One region of the Gordonia sp. PvP123 genome, then DNA from elsewhere that is predicted to be linked to it. Evidence: predicted binding sites of a transcription regulator. Region 1 holds the regulator's gene; the other holds the start of a gene.
What was found. Region 1 encodes HspR, which represses chaperone genes until heat shock. Its sites were predicted from a motif close to ANNTGAGTNNNNNNNACTCANNT; they were not measured.
Positions count from the first base shown of each region.

Region 2: clpB (ATP-dependent chaperone ClpB) is a predicted target of HspR. The motif match lies at 2,006-2,028, and genes of this name have one in related genera.

Region 1 covers NZ_JBEPPN010000006.1:12,108-19,749, forward strand. Annotated here, with positions in the region: partial or broken gene ABIC25_RS12585 (FAD-binding oxidoreductase) at 1-1,085, shown strand, start outside; gene ABIC25_RS12590 (hypothetical protein) at 1,092-2,168, opposite strand; gene ABIC25_RS12595 (hypothetical protein) at 2,267-3,370, opposite strand; gene ABIC25_RS12600 (SRPBCC family protein) at 3,385-3,852, opposite strand; gene ABIC25_RS12605 (heat shock protein transcriptional repressor HspR) at 3,930-4,328, opposite strand; gene dnaJ (molecular chaperone DnaJ) at 4,332-5,534, opposite strand; gene grpE (nucleotide exchange factor GrpE) at 5,747-6,379, opposite strand; gene dnaK (molecular chaperone DnaK) at 6,376-7,642, opposite strand, start outside.
Region 2 covers NZ_JBEPPN010000004.1:330,902-338,543, reverse strand. Annotated here, with positions in the region: gene ABIC25_RS09385 (hypothetical protein) at 39-1,343, opposite strand; gene clpB (ATP-dependent chaperone ClpB) at 2,098-4,650, shown strand; gene ABIC25_RS09375 (HNH endonuclease signature motif containing protein) at 4,743-6,398, opposite strand; gene ABIC25_RS09370 (vWA domain-containing protein) at 6,553-7,428, opposite strand; gene ABIC25_RS09365 (AAA family ATPase) at 7,534-7,642, opposite strand, start outside.

The DNA.
Region 1 (7,642 bases):
TCGTCACCAACGTCTACACCCGGATGTTCGCGATCGACCCGGACCTGCGTGACCTGTTCGGTGTGTCGATGGCCGCCCAGCGGGTCGCCTTCCATCGCGTCATCGACCATGTCCTCGAAGCGATCCCGGCCGAGTCCGGGCATGCCGAACTCGTGGAGTTCCTCGCGCAACTCGGACGCGACCATCGCAAGTTCGGGGTGGAACCCGAGCACTACCACGTGATGTACGCGGCGCTGATGGGCGAGTTCGGCAGCCTCATGACCGGATACTGGGACGCCGAGACCGAGCAGACCATCTCGCAGGCGATGATGCTGGTGACCGGGGTGATGCGCGGCGCGGCCGAGAGTGCGACCCATCCCGCGCGCTGGACCGCCGAGGTCGTCGAGAAGTACCGGATCACCCGCGACCTGGCGGTCGTCCGGCTCCTCGCGCATTCGCCGCTGACCTTCAACGCGGGCCAATACCTCGAGGTGCACACCCCGCAGTGGCCGAAGCAGTGGCGCAATCTCTCGCCCGCCATCCCGCCCAACCCGGCGGGAGAGCTGGAGTTCCACGTCCGCGCGGTGCCCCGGGGAACGGTCAGCACCGCGATCGTGAGCGAGACCAGCATCGGCGACGTGTGGACGCTGGCCCAGGGCCACGGCACCTTGCATGTCGACCGCGACAGCAAGGTCCTGATGGTCGCCGGCGGCACCGGACTCGCGCCGCTGCGGGCACTGTTGATCGAGATGTCCTCGCGCGTGGATTCGCCGGAGACGCACATCTTCTACGGGATGCGCCACCCGGGCGAGCTGTACGACCTGACGGTGCTGCGACGCATCGCGTCGACCAATCCGTGGCTGCGCGTCACCGCCGTGTCCCAGGAGCGGACCGATCCGTGGTGGATCAACGCGGTGGCCACGCCCGCCGAACTCGGCGTCGACCACGAGATCGGCACACTGGCCGACGTGGTGGTCCGGGCAGGCAACTGGGAGAACCACCAGGTGCTGATCGCGGGGTCGCCACAGATGATCGAGAACACCCGGCGCACCCTCATCATCGCCGGTGTGCGGGCCAGCCGCATCCAGCACGACCCCGTGTTCTAGGACCGCTCAGGGGACCTCGAGGCTAGGCTCACCGGCGGCCGGGGACGTGACCGTCTCGGTTTCGGTCACGGTGTACGTCTCCGGAGCCGACTCGGTGACCGTCTCCGTCCGCGTGACGGGGCGGGGGGTGCGCGTGACGGTCGTCGTACGGACGCTGGTCTCGGTCTCGGTTTCGGTGACCGTCGCCTGCTCGGTCGAGGTGACCGCCGCGGGGGTCTCGGTCACCGTGACGGGGGCCGGTTCGGCGATGGTCGACTCGGCGGTGAGGATCAGCGTGATCCCGACGGCACCGAGGAAGACGGCGGCCCCGATCGCGGCACCGACGAACCACCATCGGCGACCGGTCGACGTCCGGGCGGCGACGGCAGTGGTTGCCGGCGCGATCACCGCGGCGTCGGCGGCGCCGAGTGCGGAGGCGAGCGACGGATTGTCCGCCACCGTCACCGGACGCTGTGACGCGTACTCGAACGCCGGCGCGATCCCGGGGAGCTGAGCACCGGGGCCGACCACGATCACCGAGGTGATGTCGCGACCGCGAGGCAGCCTGGTGACCGCCGTCGCGAGCTGTGACGCCGCCTCCGGGTCGGTCACCGAGGCGACCTGGCCCGGCGTGAAATCTGCGGTGCCGAGAACGGCGCCGGACGCGGAGTCGACGGTGGCGAGGGTGGTGCCGGCCGCGGGCGCGGCGTTGCGATCCAGATCGACGACGGCCACCACCCCGCCGCGGGTCGAGTGGGTACACGCGATCTCGGCGAGAGCGGCGGCGTATCCGGTGACGACGACCTTGCCCGACCAAGACGGCCCGGTGCCCGCGCCCGGCGCGAAGACGCGAGCCAGATGATCGCGAACGTCGGCGCGGGACGCCGAGATGCCGATCCGGTCGACCTCGACGGGCACGGAGTCGACGAGTTCGACGATCGCGGCTTCGGCACCGGCGGCCGACGCATCGGGGAGGTCGACCAGGTTGCTCGCCAGGATGTGCCCGTCGGCATCGCGGACCACCGAGCTGATCTGATCGTCGACGACGGAGATGCCCAGGACCACGAACCCCGGCATCGGACCGTTCCCCGGTACCTCGGACATGGTTCACCTCCCGTCGCCGACCTGCTGTGGCGTTCTGACCCGCAAGCCTAGCGGCTGGGGGCCGGACGCCGTGCACCCGGCTGTGCGAGGTGTACCGCTCAGATCGGCTCGGCGGGATGCTGGGTGTAGGCCGCGTCGCGGACCGCCTCGTCGGTTTCCAGGCCCGCGCCCAGCGCGCCGCCGACCGTCGCGAGTGAACAGGTCAGCCAGGCCACCTCCAGGTAGTCGGTGAAGCCGGCCGGGTGACCGAGCGTCGCACCGAAGACCTGCGGCACCACCAGGCAGAGTGCCCCGACCGCGGACAGCACGAACAACGCCGCGTAGAAGGCGGCGACGCCCAGCACCACCGTGATGACGGTGACGATGTTGAACAGCGCCACCTGTTCTCGCGTCTGACGCGAACTGCCGCGTTCCCAGAGGTCGGCACCGATGATGAGTGTCGCGGTGATGGCGATGATCGAGCCGAGTGCGACCCCGGTCAGCCGGATCGCGCCGAAAGTGTCTGCGAGCAACCAGATGTCGGCGGTCACCAGCGCGAAGACCCCGGCCGCGATGGCCCCGGTGAGCGCTCGGCTGAGACCGAGCGCGAGACGCCACGGACGATTGGCCCGCACCATGCCGGTGAGCAGGCGCAGGTTGCCCGTCAACACGCGTGCGGTGAACGCGGTGCCCTCGTCGTCGACGTCCGTACCGAGCTGACGCACACGGTGGCGCAGCGCCGACCGCGTCGGCGACTTCTGGTGCTCACGGAGGTCGTCGGCGTCGGCGCCGAGAAGTTGCCCGATCAGGCCGGCGATGATCCCGCGGGTCCGCTGCCGCACGCCGGTCGCGCCGAGCGCGGGCACCGAGAGGACCGCGACGCCGTGCACGGCGTTGGCATGCGCCACGACCGGGCGTTTGCCGACATGCAGCGGAAGGTCGGTCAGATAGACGACGAGATCCCATTCGCGTTCGATCAGAAGGTCTCTGGTGGCATCGACGATTTCGGCGTCGCCGGCCGGCGGCTGTACGAGACCGGCCTCGACCAGGTCGATCTGCCAACGCGCACCGGGGAACGTCGTCTCGACGTGTTCGGCCAGGCCGGCATCGACGAGCTTGCGCGCGAGACCGATGGCCTGCCCCGGCGCGGCGACGACGCCGAGGACGACGACGGGTTCATCCGGGGAATCCGGCCCGGGCGGCGGACAGGCGGAAGAGTCCATGGATGGTTCCGGATTCAGGCGAACCGGCCCGCGAGAGCGCGGAGGGTGCTCTCGATCCCCTTGCCGTTCTTCTTGTCGTAGCCCATGAGTTCGATGATCTTCGGCAGCCGGAGCGTCGAGTAGTCGAAGGTCTCGGTCACGGCGGTGGTGGTCGGTGAGGTGGACTCGAGCTCCCACCGCCAGCGGTGACCCATCGGATGCTGCCACTCGACGACCCGGCCGGGTTCGAAGTCGGTGACGGTGGAGGTGATCTTGTACGGCACGCCGTACTGCTTCATCCCGACGCTGAAACGCGCCCCGCGGGTCAGCGTCTCCGGCCCGCTCACGGGGGTGTCGCGCACCGTGCCCGAGCCGTCGAGCTCGGGATGCCTGTGCGGGTTGGACACGAGCGCGAACACATCGGCGGCCGGGGCGTTCACGACGACCCGACGCGAGACCTTGTGCGGCCCGGCGTCGACGGTGGTGACGGGTTCAGAAGCCATGCGGTCAACGTTACGCACCTCTGCGGGCCCGCGCCGAAACCGCGGCCGGGCACCAGGACGCCGGGCCCGGTGGGCGGTCAGTCGGTGGTGCGCTTGCGCCGCGGCTGCCACACGACGAGTGCGTTGGTGCGCGGTACGGGCACGAGTTCGCCACCACGCCGGGCCCGCGACGCCTGCACCTCGTCGGTGAGTTCGCGGACGCGGTGCTGGAGCGCCTCGACCTGATTGCTGAGGTCGATGATGCGCTTGATACCGGCGAGGTTGACGCCTTCCTCCTGCGAGAGACGCTGGATCTCTCGCAGGAGTTCGACATCGCGGGACGAGTAGCGGCGTCCGCCGCCACTCGTCCGCTGGGGGGTGACCAGACCCAGTCGGTCATAGGTGCGCAGGGTCTGCGCGTGCATACCGGCGAGTTCGGCGGCCACCGAGATCAGAAAGGTCGCGCCGTCGGCGTCGAAGTTCTTCTGGCCGGCCATCGCTCATCGCCCCCAGTCCGCCCGCGGATCGAAACCACTCGCCCGCTCGGCCTGGTCGTAGGCGCGCATCGCCTCGACCGCGGCCTCGTCCAGCTTGTTCGGGACCGCGACCTTCACGGTGACGAGCAGATCGCCTGCCCCGCCGGAGCGCTTGGGCACTCCGCGACCGCGCACGCGCAGCGTGCGTCCGTCGGTGGTGTTCGGCGGGATCTTCACCCCGACCGATCCCTCCAGGGTCGGCACCGAGACGGTCGCTCCGAGAACGAGTTCGGAGATCCGTACCGGCAGTTGCACCCGAAGGTCGTTGCCGCTGCGGGTGAACTGCTTGTGCGGGGTCACGTGCACGACGACGTAGAGGTCGCCCGATGGGGCGCCACGCCGGCCGGCCTCGCCCTGTCCGGCGAGCCGGATGCGTTGTCCGTCCTCGACGCCGGCGGGGATCCGCACGTTGATGGTGCGCGCGCGGACCTTCACCCCGCTGCCGTCGCAGTCGGTGCATGGATCGTCGATCCGCGAACCGGTGCCCTGGCAGTCCTGGCACGGCTCACTGAAACCGAATGCGCCCTGATTGCGGCTCACGAATCCGGAGCCGTTGCAGTTCGCGCACACCCGCGGACTCGTCCCGGGCTTGGCGCCCGAACCGTGGCAGGTGGTGCAGGGCGACGGGCTGGTCACCCTGAGTGGGACGGTCGTGCCGAGCGCGGCATCGGAGAACGAGAGCGTCGTCTCGGTCTCGAGATCCTTGCCGCGACGCGGGCGGCTCGCCGTCGAAGTACGTTGCGTTCCGCCGCCGCGGTTGAACAGTCCGTCGAAGATGTCGCCGAAACCGCCTCCGCCGCCACCGGTCTGCGCCCCGCCGAACAGGTCGCCGAGGTCGAAGTCGTTACCGCCGCCGGTGGTGTAGGTGTTTCCGCCGCCGGGGAAACCGCCCGGGAAGCCGTTGCCGCCGCCGCGGAATCGTCCGCCGGCGAACATGGCGCGCGTCTCGTCGTATTCCTTGCGCTTCTCGGCGTCGCCGAGCACGCTGTGGGCTTCGGACACCCGCTTGAAGCGCTCTTCGGCCGCGGTGTCACCCGGGTTGGCATCCGGGTGCAGCTCGCGCGCGAGCTTGCGATAGGCCTTCTTGATCTCTTCAGCCGAAGCGTCAGAAGCAACGCCCAGGTCCTTGTAGAAGTCGTGTTCTAACCACTCACGTTGTGGTGCCACCAGACGTCACCTCCTTTGAGTTCTGTTGTCTGGGTTGGTTTTTTCAGTTGGGGACACCCGCTCCCCGAGGTGCGAGCCGACCATCTGCTCCCTGAGGTGCGAGCGAAGCGAGCCACGAAGGGTTCGTCGCCCTTCGTGGCTCGTCGCTTGCGCTCCTCGCACCTCAGGGATCAGTGGTGAGTTCGCCCACTCAGGATCGAGCGACGGTCGCTCTATTGTGCACCGGGTGCGTCGCCCGCAGGGGCAGGATCGGTGACCGTCACCATCGCGGTGCGGATCACCTTCTCGCCCAGGCGGTAGCCGCATCGGTACACCGATCCGATCACCGGATGCGCCCCGGTGCCGTCGTGCTGCACGGCTTCGTGGAGTTCGGGGTCGAACTCGTCACCGGCCGCACCGAAGGCCACGAGACCTTCGGCGGCCAGCACCCCGGTCAGCTTGTCGGCGACGGAGCGCAGCGGACCGCTGTCGAGGTCGCCGTGCTCGCGGGCACGGTCGAGGTCGTCGATGATCGGGAGCAGCTTGTCGATCAGGATCTGCTTGCCGTAGGCGACCGAACCCTGCTTCTCCTCGGCGGCACGCCGCCGGAAGTTGGCGAATTGGGCTCGCTCGCGCTGCAGGTCGGCGGTCAGTTCGGCGACCCGGGCATCCGGTTCGCCCGCTGCCCCGTCCTCCTGCTGCTCGTCACTGGTCTGCTCGTCGACTACCGGTCCGGCGTCGGCCGGGCCGGGTCCGGCGGCCGGCTCGTCGCGCACCTCACCCGTTTCCGGGTCGATGCGACGACGGTCGGTCACCGTCACCGGCTCCTCGCCGGACCCATTCGCCGAATGGGCTCCTGCGGTCACTTGTTCTCCTTCGAGTCCGCGTCGTCGACGACCTCGGCGTCGACGACGTCCGGGTCACTGTCGGCCGCGGCGGCCTCACCGTTGGGGGACTCGGCAGCGGCGTTGGCGTAGATCGCCTGGCCGAGGGCCTGCGACTCCTCCGACAGCTTCTCGATCGCGGACTTGATCGCTGCGGTGTCGTTGCCCTTGAGCGCTTCCTGCGCTCCGGCGACGGCCGCTTCGACCTTCTCCTTCAGCTCCGCCGGGACCTTGTCCTCGTTCTCCTTGAGGAACTTCTCGGTCTGGTGGACCAGCGACTCCGCCTGGTTGCGGGTCTCGGCCTCCTCGCGGCGCTTGCGGTCCTCGTCGGCGTGAGCTTCCGCGTCCTTGATCATGCGGTCGATCTCGTCCTTGCTCAGGCCGGAACCGTCCTGGATGCGGATCGAGTTCTCCTTGCCGGTGCCCTTGTCCTTGGCGGTGACGTGCACGATGCCGTTGGCGTCGATGTCGAAGGTCACCTCGATCTGCGGGACACCCTGCGGTGCGGGGGCGATGCCACCGAGCTCGAAGCTGCCGAGCAGCTTGTTGTGCGACGCGATCTCGCGCTCACCCTGATAGACCTGGATCTGCACCGACGGCTGGTTGTCCTCGGCGGTCGTGTAGGTCTCCGACCGCTTGGTCGGGATGGTGGTGTTGCGCTCGATCAGCTTGTGCATCACGCCGCCCTTGGTCTCGATGCCGAGGGACAGCGGGGTGACGTCGAGCAGCAGCACGTCCTTGACCTCACCGCGGAGCACACCGGCCTGCAGTGCGGCGCCGACGGCGACGACCTCGTCCGGGTTGACGCCCTTGTTGGGCTCGCGGCCACCGGTCAGTTCCTTCACCAGATCGGTGACGGCCGGCATACGGGTCGAACCACCGACGAGCACGACGTGGTCGATGTCGCCGACGGAGATGCCCGCATCCTTGATGACGGCCTGGAACGGTGCGCGGGTGCGCTCCAGCAGATCAGAGGTGATCTTCTGGAACTCGCTGCGCGAGAGCTGCTCGTCGAGGAACAGCGGGTTCTTGTCGGCGTCGACGGTGATGTAGGGCAGGTTGATCGAGGTGCTCTGCGAGCTCGAGAGTTCGATCTTCGCCTTCTCGGCAGCCTCACGCAGACGCTGCAGGGCCATCTTGTCCTTGGTCAGGTCGATGCCCGAAGTGCTCTTGAACTTCTCGACGAGCCAGTCGACGACGCGCTGATCCCAGTCGTCACCACCGAGGTGGTTGTCACCGGAGGTC
Region 2 (7,642 bases), on a different contig from region 1:
TCCGCGGGCGTATTCCCACCACACCAAAGAAATTCCTGTCAGCTTGGGACTGCTTCATCTGGAAAGTCTGGTGGGCTTTGCAGGGTGGAGACCAACTGCTCGGCGAACTCTCGGAGAGGTCCCCAGACGGTGGGATCGAGATGGCCGCCGCCCTCAGCCTCAGCCAGGAGAGTTCGAATTCGGGTCTGTACGACATCCTTGTCACTGGTGGGCAGGGATGCTTGCCATGGACCGTTCTTGCCGACTTGTGATGACCAGACAGCGCGAATAAGTTCACCGGCGTCATCTCGAAGGGTTGAGGTGCCGAAGTAGAACTCCAGCGAGGCTCCACGCCCATTGATGTCGGCGTTCGAGAGACCAGTCGGACCCAAAGTTGGAAACTCGCGGAGATAATCGAGGTTCGGAAGTGTCAGACAGTGGTAGTAGTCGGGAATCAAACCCTGTTGGCCAGCATCTATTAATCGTTGTTGTGCCACATTTCCTGCAGCGTCATTATCAAAGATCGCAATGACAGGATTTCGTATCCCGGCTGCCGCAAACGCCCTAACGGCTTTAGATACCTGGTCAGTGCCCCCGGCGGTTTTGGAGCCCTCCATGTCCCAGAACCGGAAATAAGGAGCGAGGTCCGGAATCAGCAAATTTAGGACCCGGGGTAAGATGTTCGCGTCGAACTTTCCTTCGCAGACCACTATGATTGGCAATGACTCGGGGGCCGACAAATCGCCTGTTGCGTTTGGGAAAGCGGAACCCCGCCAGGGATCTACCAATCCGGACGATAGTAAATCGTCCAGGATCAGGACGCATTCGTCATTACCGTCAAACTCAGATAATATCGCTGCGAGCAGGAAGTTGTAGTCTTTCGACTCGTGAGCTTCCGTATACTCCCAATCGAGAAAATCTTCGACGTCAGGTTCTAAAGTGGCGCCGACCCGCTTGTAAGCAATGCATTGAGCAAGGGCGTAGTTCACGAACTCGAGGTGGGACAAGTTCTTGGTTACACCGTCCACCGAGAAAGGGCCATGAGTCTTATTGGGTTCGTCTGATCCCAGGACGGATGCCATCGTGTGCCTGCTGGAGAACGGCGTGAAGCCTAGAAAGCGCAGTCTTTCCAGTAGAGAAGCGACTCTTGTTGAATAAGCAAATCGCGGAGAACTGGCGGATTCGATGTACGCCCATTCGTCATCAGTAAGAGTGTCGTCGTCTTTCTCGAGGATGGTTGCGAATTGTTGGTCAAGAACCTTTTCGTGCTCGAAGAATAATTTCAGCAAAGACTCTGGTAAGAAATTCTTTCCCCAAATTACATCTCGCGTGCCATTTACTTTGAGGGACCACTTGTCGCTCACTGTATCAGCCCCTGTGAGGCAGCGTCGGCAATTGGCGGTGCCGTTCTAGGTGCTCAAGGGTTGCACTGATCTGATCGATCGTCGCCGATGCTTCAGTTCGAACGAGGGATTCTAGGGTTAGTCTCGTGGCCACCGTGAAGCACTCCGTCCGGCGCCACTCGCGCAGTTCGCCACGCTCTCGGCGAGGCATATTAACGTCCAGATATCTCGACATTATGTGGTTAGTAATCCACTTTCACTGCACGATAAGTCTCTGCTGATGTTTCCGCCGCTGTCCCGTACGCTGTATGGAATCCTATCGCAACCCTAGCTGCGAGGCCCGGCGCCACGCGCGGAGCACTGCCGGGTGGTCTTGACCGTCGTCGACCATTGCCGGGGTGCCCGTTCGGGGACTTCCAGTCGGAAGCGCTCGGCGTACTTTTGCTGGAGGGCAGATATCGAGCCGAGCTTTCTGGGCGGCGCCCGTCGCGTTGGCGTGGGTTGCGATACCGCGACGACGCGAAGCGCCTTGGCGATGGTGGCGAACTGTACGTCGCCACCCTCGAGGCTCCTTGCGTCAGGTTGCCGCTTCCTGGCCGTAGTCATCGTTCCCGTTTGATCGTCGAGATGGAGCTCGCGGCATTCTGTGGCCACTGGAGCGATCGAGATCACACAGCGTGGAAACCTGAGTGGAATACGCTCAAGTCTGTTGGCGTTGTAGACCGCGTATGGCTCATACTTGAGCCTGTTGGACTAAAGAGAAAGGTGCACGCGAGTGGACAGCTTCACCCCCACCACCAAGACGCAGCAAGCATTGAGCGCTGCTGTGCAGGCGGCGGCCAGTGCTGGAAACCCCGACGTGCGACCGGCCCACATCCTGGTGGCACTGCTCGATCAGTCCGACGGCATCGCGTCGCCACTGCTGAAGGCAGTGGGCGTGGACCCGTCGAGCGTTCGTGCGCAGGCCCAGGGATTGGTCGATCGCATGCCGACGGTGTCTGGCGCCAGCTCGACGCCTCAACTATCCCGCGAATCGATTGCGGCCATCACCGCAGCCCAGCAGCTGGCCGGTGAACTCGACGACGAGTACGTCTCGACTGAGCACGTCGTCGTCGGTCTGGCGACCGGTGATTCCGATGTCGCCAAATTGCTGCACAACCTCGGTGCGACTCCGCAGGCTCTGCGCGAGGCATTCGTCGCCGTGCGCGGCAGTGCGCGGGTCACCTCCGAGGATCCCGAATCGACCTACCAGGCTCTCGAAAAGTACTCGACCGATCTGACCGCGGCCGCCCGCGAGGGCAAGCTCGACCCGGTCATCGGTCGCGACACCGAGATCCGGCGCGTCGTACAGGTGCTCAGCCGACGGACCAAGAACAACCCGGTCCTCATCGGTGAGCCCGGTGTCGGCAAGACCGCCATCGTCGAAGGCCTCGCCCAGCGCATCGTCGCCGGCGACGTGCCGGAGTCGTTGCGCAACAAGACCGTCATCTCCCTCGACATGGGATCGATGGTCGCCGGCGCGAAGTACCGAGGCGAGTTCGAGGAGCGCCTGAAGGCCGTGCTCGACGAGATCAAGGGGTCGGCCGGACAGGTCATCACCTTCATCGACGAGCTGCACACGATCGTGGGTGCCGGTGCGACAGGCGATTCCGCGATGGACGCCGGCAACATGATCAAGCCGATGCTCGCCCGCGGTGAGCTGCGCCTGGTCGGTGCCACGACCCTCGAGGAGTACCGCAAGTACATCGAGAAGGACGCCGCACTCGAGCGTCGATTCCAGCAGGTGTACGTCGGTGAGCCGTCGGTCGAAGATGCCATCGGCATCCTCCGCGGCCTCAAGGACCGGTACGAGGTGCACCACGGTGTGCGCATCACCGACTCCGCACTGGTCGCTGCCGCAACGCTGTCCGACCGGTACATCACCTCGCGCTTCCTGCCCGACAAGGCCATCGACCTCGTCGACGAGGCCGCGTCGCGGTTGCGGATGGAGATCGACTCGCGCCCCGTCGAGATCGACGAGGTCGAGCGGATCGTCCGCCGTCTCGAGGTCGAGGAGGTCGCCTTGGAGAAGGAGACCGACGCGGCGTCGAAGGAGCGGCTCGAGAAGCTGCGCGCCGAGCTGGCCGACCAGAAGGAGAAGCTCAACGAGCTCTCCGCCCGGTGGCAGTCGGAGAAGACCGCGATCGACGCGGTCCGCGACCTCAAGGAGGAGCTGGAACGGCTTCGCGGCGAGGCGGATCGGGCCGAGCGCGACGGTGACCTCGGACGGGCTGCCGAGCTGCGGTACGGCACGATCCCCGGACTGGAGAAGGAACTCGAGGCCGCGATCGAGAAGACCGGCACCGATCCTTCGCAGGACGTGATGTTGCAGGAGGAGGTCGGACCCGACGATGTGGCCCAGGTCGTGTCGGCGTGGACCGGAATCCCGGCCGGACGCATGCTCGAGGGCGAGACCGCCAAGCTGCTGCGCATGGAAGAGGAACTGGGACACCGGGTCATCGGCCAGAAGGACGCGGTGCAGGCGGTGTCCGACGCGGTGCGTCGTGCCCGCGCAGGCGTCGCCGACCCGAACCGGCCGCTCGGTTCCTTCATGTTCCTCGGCCCCACCGGTGTCGGCAAGACCGAGCTCGCCAAGGCGCTCGCCGAGTTCCTGTTCGACGACGAGCGGGCGATGGTCCGCATCGACATGAGTGAGTACGGCGAGAAGCACAGCGTCGCACGGCTCGTCGGTGCCCCGCCCGGTTACGTCGGGTACGAGGCCGGCGGCCAGCTGACCGAGGCGGTGCGGCGTCGTCCGTACACGGTGGTCCTGTTCGACGAGATCGAGAAGGCCCACCCGGACGTCTTCGACGTACTGCTGCAGGTGCTGGACGAAGGCCGACTGACCGACGGCCAGGGCCGGACGGTGGACTTCCGCAACACCATCCTGATCCTCACCTCGAACCTCGGTGCGGGTGGCGACAAGGACCAGGTGATGATGGCGGTGCGGTCGGCGTTCAAGCCGGAGTTCATCAACCGTCTCGACGATGTGGTGATCTTCGATGCCCTGAGCCCGGAGGAACTGGTGTCGATCGTCGACATCCAGCTCGGCCAGCTCAAGAAGCGCCTCGCGCAGCGTCGCCTCGACCTCGAGGTGTCGCTCAAGGCCAAGGAGTGGCTGGGCGCACGTGGATTCGACCCGCTGTACGGTGCGCGCCCACTGCGCCGGTTGGTGCAGCAGGCCATCGGTGACCAGCTCGCCAAGCAACTGCTCGCCGGAGACATCCGCGACGGTGACGTGGTGCCGGTCAACGTCAGTGCCGACGGAGAGTCGTTGGTACTCGGCTGATCTCAGCTCGTCACAGTTCATCGCGAGACAGAGTCCATCGCAAGACAGGGGACCCATCCTTCGGGATGGGTCCCTTTGTCGTTGTGCATGGTTCAAAGGGTGGCGAGGAGCTCCATGAGGTGTGCTTCGACGAGAGAGGGCCGGGGTGAGGGTGGTCCGGGTCGGGGTGGTCGGACGTCGATGACGTGGCTGATTGTCAGCCATGATTGGCGTGCTTGATCGTCGGGCCCCCTGCTCCCTGAGGAGCGCCCGGAGCTTGCGGAGGGCGCGTCACGAAGGGTGGTCGGTCCGTGGATCTCGGTGCGCACGGTGTTCAGATGTTCTGCGAACCGCCGGGGTATGTCGGGTCGGCGGTTGATGTGTTCGGGGTTGGGGGGTGCGCCGGGTTCGGTGTTGAGTCGCCAGATGCAGCGGCCTTCGTCGGGTCCGGACCGTTCGATTCGGGTGGTGTACTGGCCGGGCTGGTCGCCGACCATGCGGTTGTGGCGGGGGCAGGCCGGTGCGAGGTCGTCGATGTCGGTGAGACCGCCCTTGGCCCAGTCCTTGTGGGCGTGATGGAGTTCGACCTGGGTGGCGGGTTGATCGCAGCCGGGTGCGGAACAGACTTCACCGTCGGGGCGGGCGAAGGAGACGAGGCGTTGTTCGCGGGTTGCCAAACGTTTCCCGCGCCCGAAGTACAGCGGCACCGCGGTGGCGTCTTTGAAGATCGCGAGCCACGGTTGCATGTCGCCGGCCATCGCGATCAGGTCGGGGATGGGGAGCAGGGTGCCGGTGGCGGTGGTGGCGAGCCCGGCTTCACGAATCAGATCATTGAGGTCGGCTTTGATGATCAGATGGGCGGGCAGGCCGCGGTGCGACGTTCCGAGAATCCCGTCGGCGAAGCCGGCGGCCAGTGCGGCGTCGAGCGCGTCGTGATTCGTCTGGGCGAGGGTGCGGCCGTCACGATCGGCTGCGAGCGCGAGGGCGTCGGGGTCGGCGGTGCCGGCGGGTCCGGACGGTGAGGCGGGGTCGTCGGGGTTGTTGAGTCCGGGTTTGCCCCAGACGGCGAACATCATCGTCAGTCGGGCATTCAGTTCAGGACTGAGGGTGCCGGAGATGGTGGCGGTGCCGTCGGCGCGTTGCCGCCCGATCCACACGCCGCGGCGTCGTTTCTGGTCGGTGTCGTCGGACAGGGTGCCGTCCGGGTCGAGATGGGCCAACAAGCGCGCGCCCAATTGGGTGATGTCGGCGGGGGTGTGGGCTTCGGCGATCTCGGCCATCTGCCGTTCCGCAGCGACTTTCAGGTCGTGGTCGACAGCGTTCGGGATGCGGTCGAGGACGTCGAGGGCGGCTTGGACGTGTGCGGTGCCGACGGCGCCTCGCGCGAATGCCTCAGCCAGGCAAGGGTGTTCGGGCTCCAAGATTTCACCGCCGAGGCTGGTGCGGGTGGCGGTGGCGTCCATCTGCTTACGCCGCCGCAGCGGGTTCGAGACCCGCAGTCGATGGGTCATGAACTGCATGAGCGTGCGGCAGCCGGTCTTGCGGGGGAGGTCGCGGGCCTCGACTTGATCGATCTGCCGGTCACCGGCAACGGTCAGTCGTGCGATGGCACGTTCGGTCTCGGCTGCCACGTCAGTCAACTCGGTATCGGTGCACGGCGACAGGTCCACAGTCTGCAATTTGTCGAGAATCGCATGCAGCTCGGCCACCAGCTCGACCGCACCAGGGGACGGCACGCCGGTGCCATCGTGTCGTTGGGTATCTGTCATGACGGTCACCTCCCCCGAGAACCGTTGATGCGAATGTGCTTTCGAGTGTACACGACCTGGGTCGTCTGGCAACACCGAAAGTGTTGGTGTGCAACGGAACTGAGTGATCAAATTCTGTCGGTGCCGTGTGGTAGGGGCGGTTGCCCGCCACCGCCTAGGCGAAGATCGCCTGGAGGGCGGGCACCACGTCGTGGTGGTCCCGGATCGGCCGGCACCGGCCCCGGCCGATGAGCGCCAGGTCTTGTGCGAGTTCGGCGTCGTGTTCACCGGAGATGTCGAGCAGCACGTCGACGCGGGGTAACCGACCGGCCGCGTCCCGGGGGTCGGGTCCGGCGTTGTGGACGCAGTCGCTCAACAGGATCACGCGAGCGTCGGCCGAAGGTGCGTCGGCCAACTGTTCGAGGGCGGTCTGCAGCGGGAAGGCCACGTTGGTCAGGCCCTGTGCGGGCAGTGCGAGGAGTTCGTCGACGAGTTGTTCGGTGGTGACCGGTCGGCCGAGAGGGACGATGAGCGCGGCGTCGGACCAGAAGGCGATGACGGCGAGGTCGTCGCGACCGAGTTCACCGGCGAGTGCGCCGGCTGTCGCGGCCGCGGTGCGGACCTGCTCGCCGCGGGCGGAGCCGGACACGTCGACTGCCAGCACGATGGAGCGTCGGCGCCGGACGCGCTCGCGCACGCGGATGTCGTCGTCCTCGGGAATCGGGTTGCCGATGAGTGCCTCGAGGGTCGCGTCGAGATCGAGCTCATCGGAGCCACCCCGCCAACGCTGGCTCGTGAGTACACCGTTGGCGCTGCGGCGTGCGTTCCGTGTCTCCACGGGACGTGCGAGTCGGAGTCGTCTGGCGAGTCCGATCGCCCGCTCTCGCGCGACCGGGTCGGTCTGTGCTGCAGAGGAATCGTCGTCACGGGTACCTGCGTCATCGGTGACCGCGACGACCGCACCCGAGGTCCCGCGGGGCACGTCCCGGGCACGTCCACGTCGACCGATCGGGGCGACGGCGCCGCCGCGGCCTGCGGGCTCGAACAACACCGGGCTTTCCGACAGCTGTTTGGGTCTGCGCCGCAGTGGCTTCCGTCGACGGGGTTGAGTGCTGACCGAATCGCGCCGGAGCGGTGAATCGGCGTCGACCGCTCTTCAACCCGGGTCGGCCGCCGCCGGCGCCAGTAGGAAGTGGTTCTGCCAGATCTCGCCGAGCACCTGTTCGGCGGTGGTGAACGCGACGTCGTCGAGATGGATCCGCCCG